DNA from 2 places in the Neisseria sp. HMSC055H02 genome. Region 2 is predicted to be linked to the other one. Evidence: predicted binding sites of a transcription regulator. Region 2 holds the regulator's gene; the other holds the start of a gene.
The links. The regulator sigma-54, encoded in region 2, starts transcription at its own class of promoters, with help from an activator protein. The targets are predictions, from matches to a motif close to CTGGCACGCTTCATGCTT.
Positions count from the first base shown of each region.

Region 1: a site for sigma-54 is predicted at 5,964-5,981, ahead of HMPREF2907_RS07790 (pilin). Genes of this name have one in related genera too.

Region 1 covers NZ_KV812097.1:77,657-86,524, reverse strand. Annotated here, with positions in the region: gene yidC (membrane protein insertase YidC) at 1-431, shown strand, start outside; gene HMPREF2907_RS11975 (hypothetical protein) at 722-928, shown strand; gene murI (glutamate racemase) at 1,043-1,852, opposite strand; gene ychF (redox-regulated ATPase YchF) at 2,045-3,136, shown strand; gene tyrS (tyrosine--tRNA ligase) at 3,205-4,503, shown strand; gene HMPREF2907_RS07795 (pilin) at 4,766-5,206, opposite strand; gene HMPREF2907_RS07790 (pilin) at 5,331-5,795, opposite strand; gene recG (ATP-dependent DNA helicase RecG) at 7,272-8,868, opposite strand, start outside.
Region 2 covers NZ_KV812085.1:25,687-34,554, reverse strand. Annotated here, with positions in the region: gene ileS (isoleucine--tRNA ligase) at 1-1,643, opposite strand, end outside; gene HMPREF2907_RS04190 (gluconokinase, GntK/IdnK-type) at 1,874-2,392, opposite strand; gene HMPREF2907_RS04185 (GntP family permease) at 2,473-3,858, opposite strand; gene hpf (ribosome hibernation-promoting factor, HPF/YfiA family) at 4,372-4,686, opposite strand; gene rpoN (RNA polymerase factor sigma-54) at 4,753-6,105, opposite strand; gene lptB (LPS export ABC transporter ATP-binding protein) at 6,355-7,089, opposite strand; gene lptA (lipopolysaccharide transport periplasmic protein LptA) at 7,182-7,712, opposite strand; gene lptC (LPS export ABC transporter periplasmic protein LptC) at 7,693-8,274, opposite strand; gene HMPREF2907_RS04155 (KdsC family phosphatase) at 8,271-8,807, opposite strand.

The sequences.
Region 1 (8,868 bases), on a different contig from region 2:
CGCAACAGCAAGCCATGATGCAGCTTTACAAAGACGAAAAAATCAACCCGCTGGGCGGCTGCCTACCCATGCTGTTGCAAATCCCCGTCTTCATCGGCTTGTACTGGGCATTGTTCGCCTCCGTAGAATTGCGTCAGGCTCCTTGGCTGGGTTGGATTACCGACCTTAGCCGCTCCGACCCTTACTACATTCTGCCCGTAATTATGGCGGTAACCATGTTTGCCCAAACATTCCTCAACCCGCCGCCGACCGACCCGATGCAGGCAAAAATGATGAAAGTCATGCCGCTGATTTTCTCAGCCATGTTCTTCTTCTTCCCTGCAGGTCTGGTATTGTACTGGGTAGTCAACAACCTCCTGACCATCGCCCAACAATGGCACATCAACCGCAGCATCGACAAACAACGCACCCAAGGCGAAGTTATTTCCTAACAGCGGTTTGACACACAAAAAGGTCGTCTGAAAACTTAATTTCAGACGATCTTTTCTATTAGAATACCGATGGTTTGTCGGCTTCGACTTAACTCGACTACACTGTCGGGCTTGATTCGATAGGCAAAATTTAAGCCCCGGCGAAGCAGCCTGATACACGCATTAAGAAAATAATTTTCAAAGTATCGAATCAAATCAATTCATTATTTTTTAAAGGGCATCATCATGCGGACGTCTTTACATATGCTCAGCCTGACAACTGCCTCGATTTAATCCGCCATTTTGAGCGCATGGATTATCGTTGCTATTGGTTTGCTTCCTACCGCTATCAGAAAGACAACTTCTTCCGCCGCCCCGAAAGCCTATCGGGCGTAGATCTCAATCTTGCCTGTTTTCACCACGATGCAGCTCCCAGTCTGCCCGAAAAGCTATCCGCCTCTGTGGACAGCAATTTGGATTTTATTCCCTTAGTTACTCGAGAAATGCTTGAACGATGAGACAAGCGGATCAGGATTGGCAATAGCTTTGATTCGCCTCATTCAAAAAGGTCGTCTGAAAGCTCGAAACACGGGTTTTCAGACGACCTCTCGTTTTGGTATGCGGGATATGCCTTATCCCAGCGAGACCATTTCGATTTGTTCCATGCTGCGTCCGAGGAAGCGTTCGCCTATGGTGCGGAAGCGCAGGGGTATGTCGCTGACGTAGAAGCGGTAGTCGGGGCTGTCGTTTTCAGTGTTGAGCAGCCCTGCTTGGGCGAGCGCTTGGGCGAGCGCTTCGGCGGTGGTGATGGCGGAATCGACCAGGGCGACGTTTTGCGCTTCTTTGCCGATCAGGGGCTTGAGCAGCGGGAAGTGGGTGCAGCCGAGGACGAGCGTATCGATGTCGTCCACCAAGAGCGGTTTGAGGTATTCGCGCACGGTCAGGCGGGTTACTTCGTGGTCGAGCCAGCCTTCTTCCACCAGCGGCACGAGCAGCGGCGTCGCCTGCGTGCGCACGAGCGTGTCGGGGTTTTGGGTGTGGATGGCGCGGGCGTAGGCGTTGCTGTTGACGGTGGTGTTGGTGGCGATGATGCCGATTTTGTTGTTGCGCGTGGTGTTCAGAGCGGCCTGCGCGCCGGCGGAAATCACGTCCAATACAGGCATATTGCCTGCTTTTTGACGGATTTTTTGTCCGGCAACGGCGGCAATGGTGTTGCACGCGATGACGAGCGCCTTGACATCGTTTTCCAGCAGGAAATCGACAATCTGCATGGCGAAGGTTTCGATGGTGGCGCGGGATTTGGTGCCGTAGGGAACGCGGGCGGTGTCGCCGAAGTAGATGATGTTTTCCATCGGCAGGCGTTCCATCAGGGCACGGACGTTGGTCAGGCCGCCGACGCCGGAATCGAAAACGCCGATGGGGCGTTGTTTGCTGATAGTCATGATGCGGTTTGTACGGATTAGGTATGATGGGGCGATTGTACACGTTCGGCGCAAGGCTTAACAGGGACGGAGGTCGTCTGAAAGGGTTTGGGTTGTGTGGAAACGGCGTTTTCAGACGATCTTTACAGTTTTTGAGTCATTCCCCGATATGCTATAATCCGCCGTTAAACTTTTATCTTTTCAGGAAAAACCATGAGCTTGAAATGCGGCATCGTCGGCCTGCCCAACGTCGGCAAATCCACCCTCTTTAACGCGCTGACCCAATCGGGCATCGAAGCGGCGAACTATCCCTTCTGCACCATCGAACCCAACGTCGGCATCGTCGAAGTGCCCGACCCGCGCATGGCGGAGCTGGCGAAAATCGTCAACCCACAAAAAATGCAGCCCGCCATCGTCGAGTTCGTCGACATTGCCGGTTTGGTCGCAGGCGCGAGCAAAGGCGAAGGCTTGGGCAACCAGTTCCTTGCCAACATCCGCGAAACCGACGCCATCGTCAACGTCGTGCGCTGCTTTGACGACGACAACATAGTCCACGTCGCAGGCAAAGTCGATCCGATTGCCGACATCGAAACCATCGGCACCGAATTAGCCCTTGCCGACCTCGCCAGCGTTGAAAAAGCCATCGTCCGAGAAGAAAAACGCGCCCGCTCAGGCGACAAAGACGCACAAAAACTGGTCGAACTGTGCAAAAAACTGCTGCCGCATCTGGACGAAGGCAAACCCGTCCGCTCCTTCGGCTTGGACGCGGAAGAACTCGCCATGCTCAAACCGCTGTTCCTGCTGACCGCCAAACCCGCCATGTACGTCGGCAACGTTGCCGAAGACGGTTTTGAAAACAATCCGCACCTCGACCGCCTGAAAGAATTGGCTGAAAAAGAAAACGCCCCTGTTGTCGCCGTTTGTGCCGCGATGGAAAGTGAAATCGCCGAATTGGAAGACGACGAAAAAGCCGAATTCCTCGCCGAGATGGGCTTGGAAGAACCCGGCTTGAACCGCCTGATCCGCGCGGGCTACGACCTCTTGGGCCTGCAAACCTACTTCACCGCCGGTGTCAAAGAAGTCCGCGCCTGGACCATCCACAAAGGCGACACCGCCCCGCAAGCCGCCGGCGTCATCCACACCGACTTCGAACGCGGCTTCATCCGCGCCCAAGTCATTGCCTACGACGACTTTGTCTCGCTCGGCGGCGAAGCCAAAGCCAAAGAAGCCGGCAAAATGCGCGTAGAAGGCAAGGAATATGTCGTGCAGGACGGGGATGTAATGCACTTTTTGTTTAACGTATAAACCAAGCAAAACGCTTTTTCAGACGACCTTTGCCAAATCAAGGTCGTCTGAAACATTGAAGGAAACCCATGACCTCCGTTATCCAAGATTTGAAAGCGCGCGGCCTTATCGCGCAAACTACCGACATCGAAGCCTTAGACGCTTTGTTAAACGAACAAAAAATCGCCCTCTACTGCGGTTTCGACCCGACCGCCGACAGCCTGCATATCGGACACTTGCTGCCCGTATTGGCATTGCGTCGTTTTCAACAGGCGGGGCATACGCCGATTGCCTTGGTGGGCGGCGCGACCGGTATGATCGGCGACCCCAGCTTCAAAGCGGTGGAGCGCAGCTTGAATTCCGCCGAAACCGTTGCCGGCTGGGTAGAAAGCATCCGCAACCAACTGAAACCTTTTTTGAGCTTTGAAGGCGACAACGCCGCCATTATGGCCAACAACGCCGACTGGTTCGGCAGCATGAACTGCCTCGATTTCCTGCGCGACATCGGCAAGCATTTCTCCGTCAACGCCATGTTGAACAAAGAATCCGTCAAACAACGCATCGAGCGCGACGACGTCGGCATTTCCTTCACCGAGTTTGCCTACTCCCTGCTGCAAGGCTACGACTTTGCCGAATTGAACAAACGCCATAGCGCGGTTTTGGAAATCGGCGGCTCCGACCAATGGGGCAACATCACCGCCGGTATCGACCTGACCCGTCGTCTGAACCAAAAACAAGTATTCGGTCTGACCCTGCCTTTGGTCACCAAATCCGACGGCACCAAATTCGGCAAAACCGAAGGCGGCGCGGTATGGCTGAACGCGAAGAAAACCTCACCGTATCAGTTCTACCAGTTTTGGCTGAAAGTTGCCGATGCCGATGTGTATAAATTCCTGAAATACTTCACCTTCCTGTCTATCGAAGAAATCGATGCCATCGAAGCGAAAGACCAAGCCAGCGGCACCAAGCCAGAAGCGCAACGCATCCTCGCCGAAGAAATGACCCGCCTGATTCACGGCGAAGCCGCCCTGCAAGCCGCGCAGCGCATTTCCGAAAGCCTGTTTGCCGAAGACCAAAGCAGCCTGACCGAAGGCGACTTCGAACAGCTCGCCCTCGACGGTCTGCCCGCATTTGAAGTTTCAGACGACCTCAACGTCGTTGAAGCCTTAGTCAAAACCGGCTTGGCATCTTCCAACAAAGAAGCGCGCGGTTTTGTGAACAGCAAAGCGGTATTGCTCAACGGACAAGCCGCCGAACTGAACAATCCGAACCACGCTACCGAACGCCCCGACGATGCCTATCTGCTGACCGATGCGCACAAACGCTTCGGCAAATACACCATCGTACGGCGCGGCAAACGCAACCACGCGCTCTTGGTTTGGAAATAAGCCTTAATAAATGACAAAGGTCGTCTGAAATCCGTTTTCAGACGACCTTTTTGTTTTTAATCAGAGTTGATTTGTCAAACCTAACATTGAAAAATTCAGATTTTGTTGTACTGCAATCCGATACACCTACAAAAACTAACCACCATCAACTACCCAAGCCATAGCGTGGGCTTTGCCCACCAACCACGCCCAAAATTTCAGACGACATCTTTTGCCCGACATTTTCGTGAGCAAAGCCCACGCTACTTTGCTACGTCTTTAATTATAGCGACAACAGGTCGCCTTGGCATGAAGCAGTGCGTAATTCTTTGTCCACGTCCGTGCCGCATTCCCATACTCCCGATCCTACGGTATAGCGGATATTAATTTTTTTATTGGTGATTTTGTCGTTTACGCCACTGCTTTTGAAAGTAACGGTCAGCAGGCATTGGGTTTCAGTCTTTTTCAGAGCAACGCCGTTGACGAAATTGCCTGTATGTACGCTGGAGGTAAACCAAGGTTTGGTGGTATCACAGGCATTGATACCCTCGGTAGAAATAGCCTCGACCAGCGGACTTTTCAGACCGGCAAGGATTTCATGCCCTTCAGTTGCCTGCGCCTTGGCGGTATAGTTGCCGAACAATGGCAGGGCGATAGCGGCAAGTATGCCGAGAATGGCAACGACGATCATCAGTTCGGTAATAGTAAAACCTTGTTGTTTCATACGACGACCTTTAATGAAGTGAGTTTGGAACAGAATCAGTTTGCCCGATTTGAGTTACTGGAATAGATGTTAGAAAAGCCCGCCAGAGCGGGCTTTGTTATTTCACTATTTATGAAATTAGCTGTTATTTTTTTGCGGCAGCACGGCAAGCAGCAGGTGCTACGTTGTCAGCCAGGTTGGTCGTACAAGCCCAAGCACCAGTTGCAGGAGTCAGGGTCATGGTAATAGTGTTCCCAGCCACTTTGTCATTGACACCTTCGGTTGCTGCTTTGAAGGTAGCGGTCAGGGCGCAAGTAGCAGCATCACCAGTACCAGCAGCGGCAGGGGCAACACCACTTACATATTTACCTTCACGCACAGAAGAGGTGTACCAAGCAGCATCATTTTTACAAGCTTTTGCATTACTGCTTGCAGCCACTGCCTCAACCAAAGGCGTTTTCATACCACCCAAGAGTTCGTAGCCTTCAGTCGCTTGTGCACGGGCAGTGTAGTCGCCGTACATAGGCAGGGCGATAGCGGCCAAGATACCGATAATTGCTACGACGATCATCAATTCGATCAGGGTGAAACCTTTTTGGATTGCTTTCATTTAATAAACTCCAGTTTAAAAAGTGTTGTGAATAAAAATGTTTGTTGTTAAAAAACCGTAATGTGTTTGGCTCTCTTGTTTTATGAGTAAAACCATCAAGTAGAAGGAATATACAGCTTCCCGGTTCGGACTTCGTTACTTGTATTTCCTTGCCGGACGTAATGTATCAAGCAGGGGATGTGCCAAGTCTGGATTTTTTTGGATTTTTTGTGAAAATATTTTGTAATTTTATGTTTTTAATAGGTTTAAATTTGTTTTGAAGGATTTTTCGGGCAGATTTCGGCTTTTTTATGACGTAGAATTTTTTGAGGGATATGACGTGTTTTGTCATTTTCGAGAAAAAAAGGGAAACGTTTTATGTCATATGACGTATTTCGTCACTTTTATACCTATTTTAATAATATTGAAATAAATTTGATAAACGGTATATTTTTTAGACAAGCGGTATTTTGAAATTTTATATATTTTTAATACGATGATTTTATGTTGATTTTTTATACAAATTTGATAAGCGGATTTTAATTCAGATAAACGGTCATACTTAAAAGGTAATTATAGATATTTAGTTTATTTTTGAACGTTTAATTTGAATAAAACCGTCGTCTGAAAATATGGCGGGTTTCGCCGGTAAAACATAAACGCCCTGCCAAGACCAATATCTCTGCAAACCGCATCCGTGGGCAAAGTCCATACTGCGGTAATCGTTGAATATTTCTGAAAATCAGAGTTCTGGATTCCCGCCTGCGCGGGAATGACGGTGCGGCTGGCAGGGATATGGGGAGTTTTTTCAGACGACTTGAGGGGATCTGAAAGTGGCTGCCGTAGCGTGGGCTTCGCCCGCGAGAATATATAAGAGACCCGCCGCAACCGATATTGTCGTAAACCATATCCGTAGGCAAAGTCCACGCTACGGTGATCGTTGAATATTTCTGAAAGCCGTAGGTCTGGATTCCCGCCTTCGCGGGAATGACGGCACGGTTGGCAAGAGATATGAGAGGAATTTTTCAGACGACTTTATAGATTTCCGCAAGCAACTGCCGTAGCGTGGGCTTTGCCCGCGAAAATATATAAGAGACCCGCCGCGACTGATATTGTCGTAAACCATATCCGTGGACACAGCCTACGCTACAGTAATCATTGGATATTTCTGAAAATCGAAGGTCTGGATTCCCGCCTTCGCAGGAATGACGGCACGGTTGGCAGGGATGTGGGAACTGTTTTTTTCAGACGACTCGCGGGTGTCTGAAAGCGGCTACCGTAGCGTGGGCTTTGCCCGCGAGAATATATAAGAGACCCGCCGCAACTGATATTTCTGCGAACCGCATCCGTGGGTAAAGCCCACGCTACGGTGATCGTTGAATATTTCTGAAAGCCGAAGTTCTGGATTCCCGCCTGCGCGGGAATGACGGTGTAGCAGGCAGGAATGTGGGGACTGTTTTCATAGGTAAAAATAGTGGGATTGTTTTTCAGACGACCTCACACGCCCAAATACCCTTCCCTGCTGGCAAGCCATCTTGCCAGATGCGCTTCGACGATTTCGGGGTTTTGTTCAATCAGCATCGGGGCGATTTCGCGCGCTTGTTCCAAGAGGTGCAGGTCTTCTTCGAGGTTGGCGAAACGCAGCATGGGGACGCCGCTTTGGCGTGCGCCGAGAAATTCGCCGGGGCCGCGGATGTTGAGGTCTTGGCGGGCGATTTCGAAGCCGTCGGTGTGTTCGTAGATGACTTTCAGCCGCGCTTTGGCGAGTTCGCTCAAGGGTTCGGCAAACAGGAGGACGCACACGCTTTCTGCCGCGCCGCGCCCTACCCGCCCGCGTAATTGGTGCAGCTGCGCCAAGCCCATGCGCTCGGCGTGCTCAATCACCATCAGGGCGGCGTTGGGCACATCTACGCCGACTTCGATGACGGTGGTGGCGACCAAGACGTTCAGACGGCCTGCGGCAAACTGAGCCATGACTTCGGCTTTTTCGGCGGCTTTCATGCGCCCGTGTACCAAGCCGATGTTGAGTTCGGGCAAGGCTGCCTGAAGCTGCTCGAGGGTTTCGGTGGCGGTTTGCAGTTGCAGGGTTTCGCTTTCTTCAATCAGCGGGCAGACCCAGTATGCCTGCTGCCCTTTGCGGCAGATGTTGAGGACGAAGCCTTCGACTTCGGCGCGGCGGACGTTGTTGACGAGGCGGGTTTTAATCGGGGTGCGCCCGGGCGGCAATTCGTCGATGACGGACACGTCCAAGTCGGCGAAGAAACTCATGGCGAGCGTACGCGGGATAGGCGTGGCGGACATCATCAATTGATGGACGTCGCGCCCTTTGTTTTTGAGGGCGAGGCGTTGGGCGACGCCGAAGCGGTGTTGTTCGTCCACAATCACCAAGCCCAGATTTTGAAACTCGACGTCGTCTGAAAACAGGGCGTGTGTGCCGACGGCGATTTTGACGGTGCCGTCGGCGAGTTTGGCTTTGGCTTCGTCTTTGGCTTTTTTGCGCTGGCTGCCGGAGAGCCAGACGACTTCGAGTCCTAAAGGTTCGAGCCATTGTTTGAACTTGATGAAATGCTGTTCGGCAAGGATTTCGGTCGGCGCCATCACGGCCGCCTGCGCGCCGGATTCGATGGCGGTCAGCGCGGACAAGGCGGCGACGATGGTTTTGCCGCTGCCGACATCGCCTTGAAGCAGGCGGTGCATGGGGTGGGTTTGCGCCATATCGCGGCGGATTTCGGACACGACTCTTTCTTGCGCATCGGTCAGGGCAAACGGCAAGGCGTGGCGCAGAGCTTGGGTCAATGTGCCGTCGCCGCCCAATGCCGCCGCCGTGCCGCTGACACGCTTCTGCCGCGCCAAGCGCATGGAAAGCTGTTGCGCCAAAAGTTCGTCGAATTTGAGCCGCTGCCATGCGGGCAGCGCGCCGTCGGAAAGCTGGTGGATGGTAAAACTCGGCGGCGGCGAATGCAAAAGGCGCAGGCTTTCGGCGAGGTGCGGCAGTTTCAGACGGCCCAATAAGGCATCGGGCAGCGTGTCGTGCAGCGGCGTAACGTCCAACGCCGTCTGAATGATGCGGCGCAAAGTGGGCTGATTCAAGCCG
Region 2 (8,868 bases):
ACGGAATAATGGGTCGAGCCGGAGTCGAACCATACGTCCATCGTGTCGGAAAGTTTGTCGTAGTTTTCACAATCTTCCGCGCTCAACAATTCGCTTTTATCGAGTGAGAACCACGCTTCGATGCCTTTTTCTTCGATTTTCAGGGCGACTTTTTCCAAAAGCTCGGCGGAATTAGGATGCAGCTCGCCGGTTTCTTTGTGGACGAAGAAGGTCATCGGCGTGCCCCAGTAGCGTTGGCGCGAAACGACCCAGTCGGGGCGGCCTTCGATCATGGCTTCGAGGCGCGCGCGACCCCAAGACGGGAAGAATTCGGTGTCGTCCACGGCTTTGATGGCTTTGTCGCGCAGGGTCTTGCCGTCGCTCCCCGCTTTGTCCATGCCGACAAACCACTGACCTGTCGCGCGGTAAATCAGCGGGGTTTTGTGGCGCCAGCAGTGGGCGTAGCTGTGTTCGATTTTGCTGCTTGCCAAGAGGTTGCCGGTTTCTTCCAGCCATTGCAGGATGACGGGGTTCGCTTCCCAAACGCTCATGCCTGCCACGCGCGGCGTTTCGCTGATGTATTTGCCTTCGGCGTTGACGGGGTTGTAAAGCTCGATGCCGTATTTGTTGCAGACGGCGTAGTCTTCCAAACCGTGCGCGGGGGCGGTATGTACCAAACCCGTACCGGCGTCGGTGGTAACGTGTTCGCCGTTGAGCATGGGAATATCGCGTTCGAGGAACGGATGGTTCATGTGCAGGTTTTCCAGCTTGTCGCCGGTGGTTTCCGCGAGGACGCTGAGGTCGTCTGAAACGAAGCCGTAGCGTTTGAGCGTGTCTTCCGCCAAATCTTTCGCCAATACCAATTTGCCTTTGGGCGTATCGATCAGTTGGTAAACCACGTCCGCACCCGCAGATACGGCTTGGCTCGCAGGCAGCGTCCAAGGCGTGGTCGTCCAGATGACGGCAAACGCTTTGCCTTCGATGCCTGCCAAACCGAATGCGGCGGCAAGCGCGGCGGTGTCTTTAAACGGATAGCCAACGTCAATCGCAGGCGATACTTTGTCTTTGTATTCCACTTCCGCTTCCGCCAGCGAAGAACCGCAGTCCAAGCAGAACTGAACCGGTTTCGCGCCGCGGTAGAGATAGCCCGATTTGTAGATTTCGCCGAGCATACGCACGGTATCCGCTTCGGTTTTGAAATCCATGGTCAGGTAAGGATTGTCCCAGTCGCCCAACACGCCCAGACGGATGAAGTCTTTTTTCTGACGGGCAATCTGCTCGGCGGCGTATTCGCGGCACAATTCGCGGAAACGCGCTTTGGGCATGTCTTTGCCGTGCAGCTTTTCCACCATCACTTCGATGGGCAGGCCGTGGCAGTCCCAGCCCGGCACATAAGGAGCGTCGAAGCCGGCTTGGGTTTTGCTGCGGATAATGATGTCTTTAAGGATTTTGTTGACGGCATGACCGATGTGGATGTCGCCGTTGGCATACGGCGGACCGTCGTGCAGGATGAATTTCGGACGGCCTTTGGCGATTTCGCGCAGTTTTTGATAGCGTTTGTGCTCGTACCAGCTTTTCAGCCACGCAGGCTCGCGCTTAGCGAGGTTGCCGCGCATCGGAAACGGGCTTTCGAGCAGGTTTACGGTTTTGCTGTAATCGGTCATGTTGTGATTCTCTATGGTTTCGGTATTTCGGTTTCAGACGACGTTTTGCAAGCAAGGTCGTCTGAAAAAATGCAAAGGGCTATTGTAGCCGAATTGTATTGTTTTTATAAGGGGTTTGGGTATGCGGGATGGCGGCGGACAAAGAGAAAGGTCGTCTGAAAACTTGTTTTGTCGAAATGTGACCTATCTGTTTTCAGACGACCTTCCTTATACCTGTTTACACACTCTCTTCACAACAAACCTTCCGCTTTAACCCAAGCCAAAATATCGGCTTCTACGGCTTCGGGCGAACCGGGATTGTCGATTTTGACGCCGTATTCGTCTGCGCCGAGTTCTTCCAGAATTTCCAGTTGCGAATCCAGCATACCCGCTTTCATATAATGCCCTTGGCGCGCCATCATGCGCTCGAGGTTGATGGCTTGCGGCGGTGTCAGGTGGATGAAGGCGGTTTTGCCTTGTGCGCCGCGCAGGATGTCGCGGTATTGGCGTTTCAAGGCGGAGCAGGTAACGATGGTGTACGCCGCGCCGTTTTGCGCTTGTTCCGTCATCCAGTCGCGCAGGTTGCAGAGCCACGGATAGCGGTCTTCGTCGGTCAGCGGGATGCCCGCGCCCATTTTGTCGCGGTTGGCTTGGGTGTGGAAATCGTCGCCTTCGGCGTAGGGGCATTGGTTGAGGTGTTTTTGCAGGGACAGGGCGGCGGTGGTCTTGCCGCAGCCGCAAACGCCCATCATCACAAAATGCGTCGTCATGTTCTCTTCCTTTGTTGGATTTGAAAGATATAAGGTCGGGCAGACGGTTTAGAGCGTCTTAAAAACGTTTTCAGACGACCTCAAACTACGGCAAACAGCAGCGCCGACACTGAAAAGCCGATGGCGGCAATCAGCGTTTGGTTGACCGTCCATGTTTTGAGCGTGGTCGGTACGTCCATATCCAAAAGGCGGCCGACCAGCCAGAAGCCCGAGTCGTTGAAGTGGCTGCAGCCGACCGAGCCTGCCGCGGTTGCCAAAACCACGCAGGCGAGTTGCCAGTCGTTGAAGCCTGCGGCGGCAACGGCGGGTGCCATCAATGCGGCGGCGGTGGTCAGCGCGACGGTTGCCGAACCTTGCGCGATACGCAGCGCCAATGCCACCAAGAAACAGCCCAGCAATACGGGTATGCCCAAATCCGCCATGCTGTCCGCCAACGCCTGACCGATGCCCGACGCGCGCAACACGCCGCCGAACATGCCGCCCGCGCCGGTAATCAAGATGACCGAACAAACGGGGGCGAGTGCGCCGTCCACCGTTTTCTCCAGCGCGCTTGCCTTTTCGCCGCGTTTGCTGCCCAAAACATAAAGTGCCACCAAAACCGAAATCAGCAGCGCGACAGGGGTCGAACCGATCATGCGCGCCACCTGTACCCAATGTTCGTCCGCGCTGACGACTTTTTCACTGATTAAGGTGGACAGCCCTGTGTTCATAAAAATCAACAGCATAGGAATCAGCATAATGCCGACCACGGTCGAAGCCTTGGCAGGCGTTTGCGGCCGGTCGTTGTCCACCGCGCCGCCGCTGAGCAAATCGGGAACGGGAACGCGGATGGTACGTCCTAAAACCTTCCCAAGCAGATAACCGCTGACATACCAAGTGAACATGGCGACGGGCAATCCCAAAATCAGCACCTGCCCAATGTTCGCCGAATAAAATTCCGAAGCCGCAATCGGACCGGGGTGGGGCGGCAGGAAAACGTGCATCACCGAAAACGCGCCGATAGACGCCAGAGCATAAGGCAATACGTCCTGCTTCATGCGCCGCGCCGTCGCGAAGACAATCGGCAGCATCACCACCAATCCCGCATCAAAGAAAATCGGGAAGCCGAAAATCAGCGATGCCACGCCCAAAGCAAACGGCGCGCGTTTTTCACCGAACATCCGAATCAGCGCATCCGCCAGCGACTGCGCCCCGCCCGAAGTTTCCACCAGCCGCCCGAGCATCGCGCCCAAACCGACCAGCAAAGCCACGCTGCCGAGCGTACCGCCGAAGTTTTTCAGCAGAACGTCGTTCACAATCTTATCCATCGGCAGCCCCGTCGCCACCGCCGTCAGCAGGCTCACCGACACCAAGGTCAACAGCGCATGGACACGCAGTTTCACAATCAACAGCAAAATCAGCACGATCGCCATCGCCGCAATACCCAGCAGCCAGCCCGCGCTCAAGGTCTGAGTCCAACCATCCATTTTGAAGCCTTTCTTTGTAATCAGAATACAAGGTAGTTAATGTTTTTCAAACGTATTAAATCAACCATAGCACGATTTGAAACGGGGCGGTATTGTGGGTTTTCGGATGGGTTTAAGTATTTATTTTTTCGAATAGATTTGAATAATGAGAGTAAGTCGGGCGGTGTCATTTACTCTTGTGAAGAGAGGGAGGGTCATCTGAAAACGTAGTTTGCTTTCATGAACAAAGGAGGTGGGCGTGGATATTTTCTATTTTTCTAATTCGACATGAATTCAGAACAAGAAAACAATTTCTTTCTTAAATACAATGGTTTTTCAAAATTTTGGTCTGATGGGGCTAACATACTGCAATACTTGTTGACCGGTATGGCGTGGGCTTTACCCGCAGAAAAACGCCTATGTGGGATTCAAATCATTATGTTCAGCCCCTAGATTACTGGCTCTCAAACTTGGCCAAAACAAAAAACGTCGTCTGAAAATTTTCAGACGACGCTTTTATTATTGAATCAAGGCTTATTCTGCGGCAGGTTTTACCGTGTTGCGGACATCGCCGCTTTTTTCTTTGTGTTTCAGCACTGCACGGTCGAGCTTGTCCATCAGAACATCAATGGCGGCGTACATATCTTGTTCAACGGCCTCGACGTGGAGGTCTTTGCCCGCCAGATGGATGTCTGCTTCAGCCTGTTGATTGAGTTTTTCCACGGAAAGGGTGATGGTAACGGAAATGGCGTTGGCTGCGTGGCGGTTGATGCGTTCCAATTTTTCGGAAACGTAGTTTTTGATGGCCTCGGTAACGTCGAAATTCAGACCGGTGATTTTCAGATTCATAATACAGCTCCTTCGGTGGGGTTCAGTCCGTCAGAAACGGAACGGGAAAACTGCGGTTTAAAACTGTCATTCGGTAAGTTTGCGTTTGTGTGCCGGCGGGATGTCGAGCGATTCCCTGTATTTGGCGACGGTGCGGCGGGCGATGTCTATGCCCTGTTGTTTGAGGAGGCGGACAAGGGTTTCGTCGGAATGGGGTTTGCTGCTGTCTTCGTTTTCGATAATCTGCCCCAAAACGGCTTTAATCGCGCCTTGGCTCAGGCCTTCTTTGTCGCCTTCGGAATTGACTGCCTGTGTGAAGAAATAGCGTAACGCAAATAGTCCGCGCGGGCAAGACAAATATTTTTGGTTGGCGGCGCGCGAAATGGTGCTTTCGGCAAGCCCCAATTCGGCGGCTGCGTCTTTCATAAGCATGGGTGCGAGTCCGATTTCGCCGAAGATGAAGAAGTCTTCCTGATTTTTGACGATGTATTCGGCAAGGCGGATGACGGTGCTTTTGCGCAGTTCGAGAGAGTCGATGCGCTGCTTGGCTTCGGTGATTTTTTCTTTCCACTCGGGTGCGCCGTCTTCTGCGGATTTCATCAGTTCGCAGTATTCGCGGTTGAGTTGCAGTTTGGGCCAGGCGGCTTCGTTGCCGATGACTTTCCAGCCGTCTTTGCCTTCTTTGACCCAAACGTCGGGCTGGATGTAGGCGGTCGGTTCGGAGGAGGCGAAACCGTAGGCGGGGTAGGGGTTGAGCGTGGCGATGATGTCGAGTGCGGCTTCTATGGTTTCGCTGTCGATTTCGGGAAAGAGTTTGCGGAAGCGGATGATGTTTTGTTTGCGGTTTTTGCCCAAATCGTGCAGCGAACTTTGGATGAGGTGGGCGGCCGCCTGACGCGCGGGTCCGGCGGGCAGGCGCATGAGTTGGAGCATCAGGGATTCGGTCAGGTCGGCGGCGGCAACGCCGGGCGGGTCGAAGGTCTGCAAAAGGTCGAGGGCGTTTTGCAGCTCGTCTTCGTCCAGCATCCATTCCAAGGGCGTGTTGTCGATAAGGTCTTGGATGCTGTCGGTGAAATAGCCTTGGTCGTCAAGGAAGTCGATAAGGATGTGGACGTAGGCGGCTTCTTTGTCGGAAAGGGGGTGTTCGCACACTTGGGCGTGCAGGTATTGGTTGAAATCTTCTTCTTTGGCGATGTTGAGCCAGGCGTCTTCGGCATCGTCGCCGCCGAGGTGGTTGCTGTGCGGCATGGTGGTGCCGTGATTGAACTCTGCGTCGGCAAATTCGTCGGTTTCGGGTCGTTCGAGCAGGGGATTGTCCTGCAACCAGTCTTCGACCTCGCGTTCGAGTTCGATGCCGGACATTTGCAGGATGCGCAGGGATTGTTGCAGACGTTGGTTGAGTTGTTGGGTCTGCCTGAGTTTGAGGCCGAGTAAGGTCATGGTGCAATGTATGTTGATTGTTTTTTATATTTCGGACGGCATTTGTCCTCGAGTTTGGTTCGATGGCAAAGAGGTCGTCTGAAAAGGTTTTTATGGCGTGCTTGGCGTTTTGGGGAACGCTTGTTGGTTTTATACTAAATGTGTATTTCAACACTTTACACTTAATGCGTCAACTCACTTTGGGTGCTTTCTTCATTTTAAAAAAACCGCACAATTTAGTGTGCGGTTTGTCATGGTCGGTATTTGGAATCAGTATTTGAAGTTTTCGCCGAGATAGACGGAGCGGACTTGTTCGTTGTTGACCAAGTCGTCCGGCTTGCCGGAGGCGAGGACGGTGCCGTCGCTGATGATGTAGGCTCTGTCGCAGATGCTGAGGGTTTCGCGTACGTTGTGGTCGGTAATGAGTACGCCGATGCCGCGCGATTTGAGGAAGTCGATGATTTTTTGGATGTCGATGACGGCAATGGGGTCAACGCCGGCGAAGGGTTCGTCCAGGAGGATGAAGCGCGGCTTCATGGCGAGTACGCGGGCGATTTCGACGCGTCGGCGTTCGCCGCCGGATAGGGAGGGGGCGGGGTTGTGGCGCAGGTGTCCGATGTTGAGGTCGGCGAGCAGTTTTTCTACTTCGCTGTCGATGCGGCTTTTGTCTTTGGTGCTGATTTCTAAAATGGCGCGGATGTTTTGTTCGACGGTCATTTTGCGGAAAATCGAGGCTTCTTGGGGCAGATAGCCGACGCCGAGGCGGGCGCGTTCGTGTATGGGCAGGTGGCGCAGTTCTTGTCCGTCTAGGGTAACGCTGCCAGCGTCGGCGGCGATGAGTCCGACGATCATGTAGAAGCTGGTGGTTTTGCCTGCGCCGTTGGGGCCGAGCAGGCCGATGACTTCGCCGCTTTCGATTTCGAGGGAGAAGCTTTTGACGACTTGGCGTTTTTTGAAACTTTTTTGCAGGTTTTGAACGACGAGGCGGCTGGTGTTTTCGCTCATAAATGACTCTTGGTTCGGAGGTCGTCTGAAAAGGTGTTTTGGGAACTTGCTATGCTGGTTTTCAGACGACCTTTTGTGTTGTCAGATATTGGTTATTTGGTTTTTTGGGTGCTGGACGGCTGGATGACGACGCTGACCCTGCCGGATTTGGCGGCGGATTTGGCACCTGTTTTGGAGCTGCCGTTAATGGTATAGACTTCGGTTTTGGTGTTGTAGGTGATGACTGCGCCTTCGGCAACGTCGCCGCCGCGTTGGACTTTGGCGTTGCCGGTCAGGGTAACGAGGTTGATGGCGGAGGAGTAGGTTACGTTGTTGGCTTGTCCGTTAACCGTGCCTTTGTTGTCGTCGAGCGTCTGGCTGAAGCGGACGGGCGAGCCGCTGGCTTTCATGAACTGTTCGCCTTTGTCGTTGCGGGAGACGTTGACGCTGCCTGCGCGGATGTTGAGCGTGCCTTGTTTGATGATGACGTTGCCGGTAAAGGTGGTGCTTTGGTTGTTTTGGTCGAGCGAGCCTTGGTCGGCTTCAATCTGTATCGGCTGCTTGCTGTCGCTTTGCAGGGCGTAGGCGGGGGCGGTGGCGAAAAATGCGGTTAAAACACATGCCTTACATATTTTTTGTATCATAAATCGTGGCTTTCACTCTGGATGGGAAGTTCAACAAACCTTTTTTGTGGTCATACGTCAGACCTTCGGCGTTGCCGCTCGATTCGCCGTATTGGAAGGTAACGGGCGTGTCGGTTTGGGCGTATTGCGATTCGGTATCGACGTGCAGGAGATCGGTTTTGACGACGCCTGCCTGCCGCTTGGCATCGGCGGCTTTGGTCAGGACGACGTTGTGTTTGAACAGGAGTTGTTTGGTTTGGGTGTTGTATACGGCTTCGTCGCTGCCGACGTCGTAAAGCCGGCTGCCTTCTTGGAAGAAGACGAGGTGCGGCAGCTCGAAATGGACGTCGTTGCTTTCGGGAAATTGTTTCGCCCCTCTTGCGCTCAGATGCTCTTTCAGACGACCTTGTTCGTCAAACCGCCGCCCGTCTATGCCGTCCATCGTGTATTGCGGCTGGTTGGGGTTGAGTTTGACTTCTTCAATGTCGATTTCGCTGATGCGCCCCAGCCATGCCGACAATCCGCCGAGCGCGACCGCCAGCACCAAAGGGAATGCGATTCCGTACCGCCATCTTACTTTCATTTGATGTACTCGTTCAAAGCCGCGCCCAGCGTACCTTTCGCGCGCATAATCAAGTCGCACACTTCGCGCACCGCGCCCGCGCCGCCCGCGTGTTTCGTAATATAGGCGGCGTGTTGCAGCGCAAACCAATGCGCGTCGGGGACGGCAACCGGCAATCCGCAGCGCACCATCACCGGCAAATCGACCACGTCGTCGCCGACAAAGGCGCACTCGGCTTCTTCTACGCCCGCCTGCGCGCGCAATTCTTCATAGGCGGCGCGTTTGTCCGAAATGCCTTTGAAGTAGTAATTTATGCCCAACTGTTTGACGCGGATACCGACGGAAGGCGCGTCCCGACCTGTGATAACCGCAGTCTGCACGCCGCTTGCCTGAAGCATTTTCAGACCGTGTCCGTCCAGAGTGTGGAACGATTTGATTTCTTCGCCGTCGTCGCGGATAAAGATGCGGCCGTCGGTCAAAACGCCGTCCACATCCAATATCAGCAGCTTGATATGCGCCGCGCGCTGTTGCAGCTCGGGGTCTAAGGTTTGCATAGTGTTTCCTTGCGGATTGCTAGGTTTCAGACGACCTATTCTAACATAAAGGTCGTCTGAA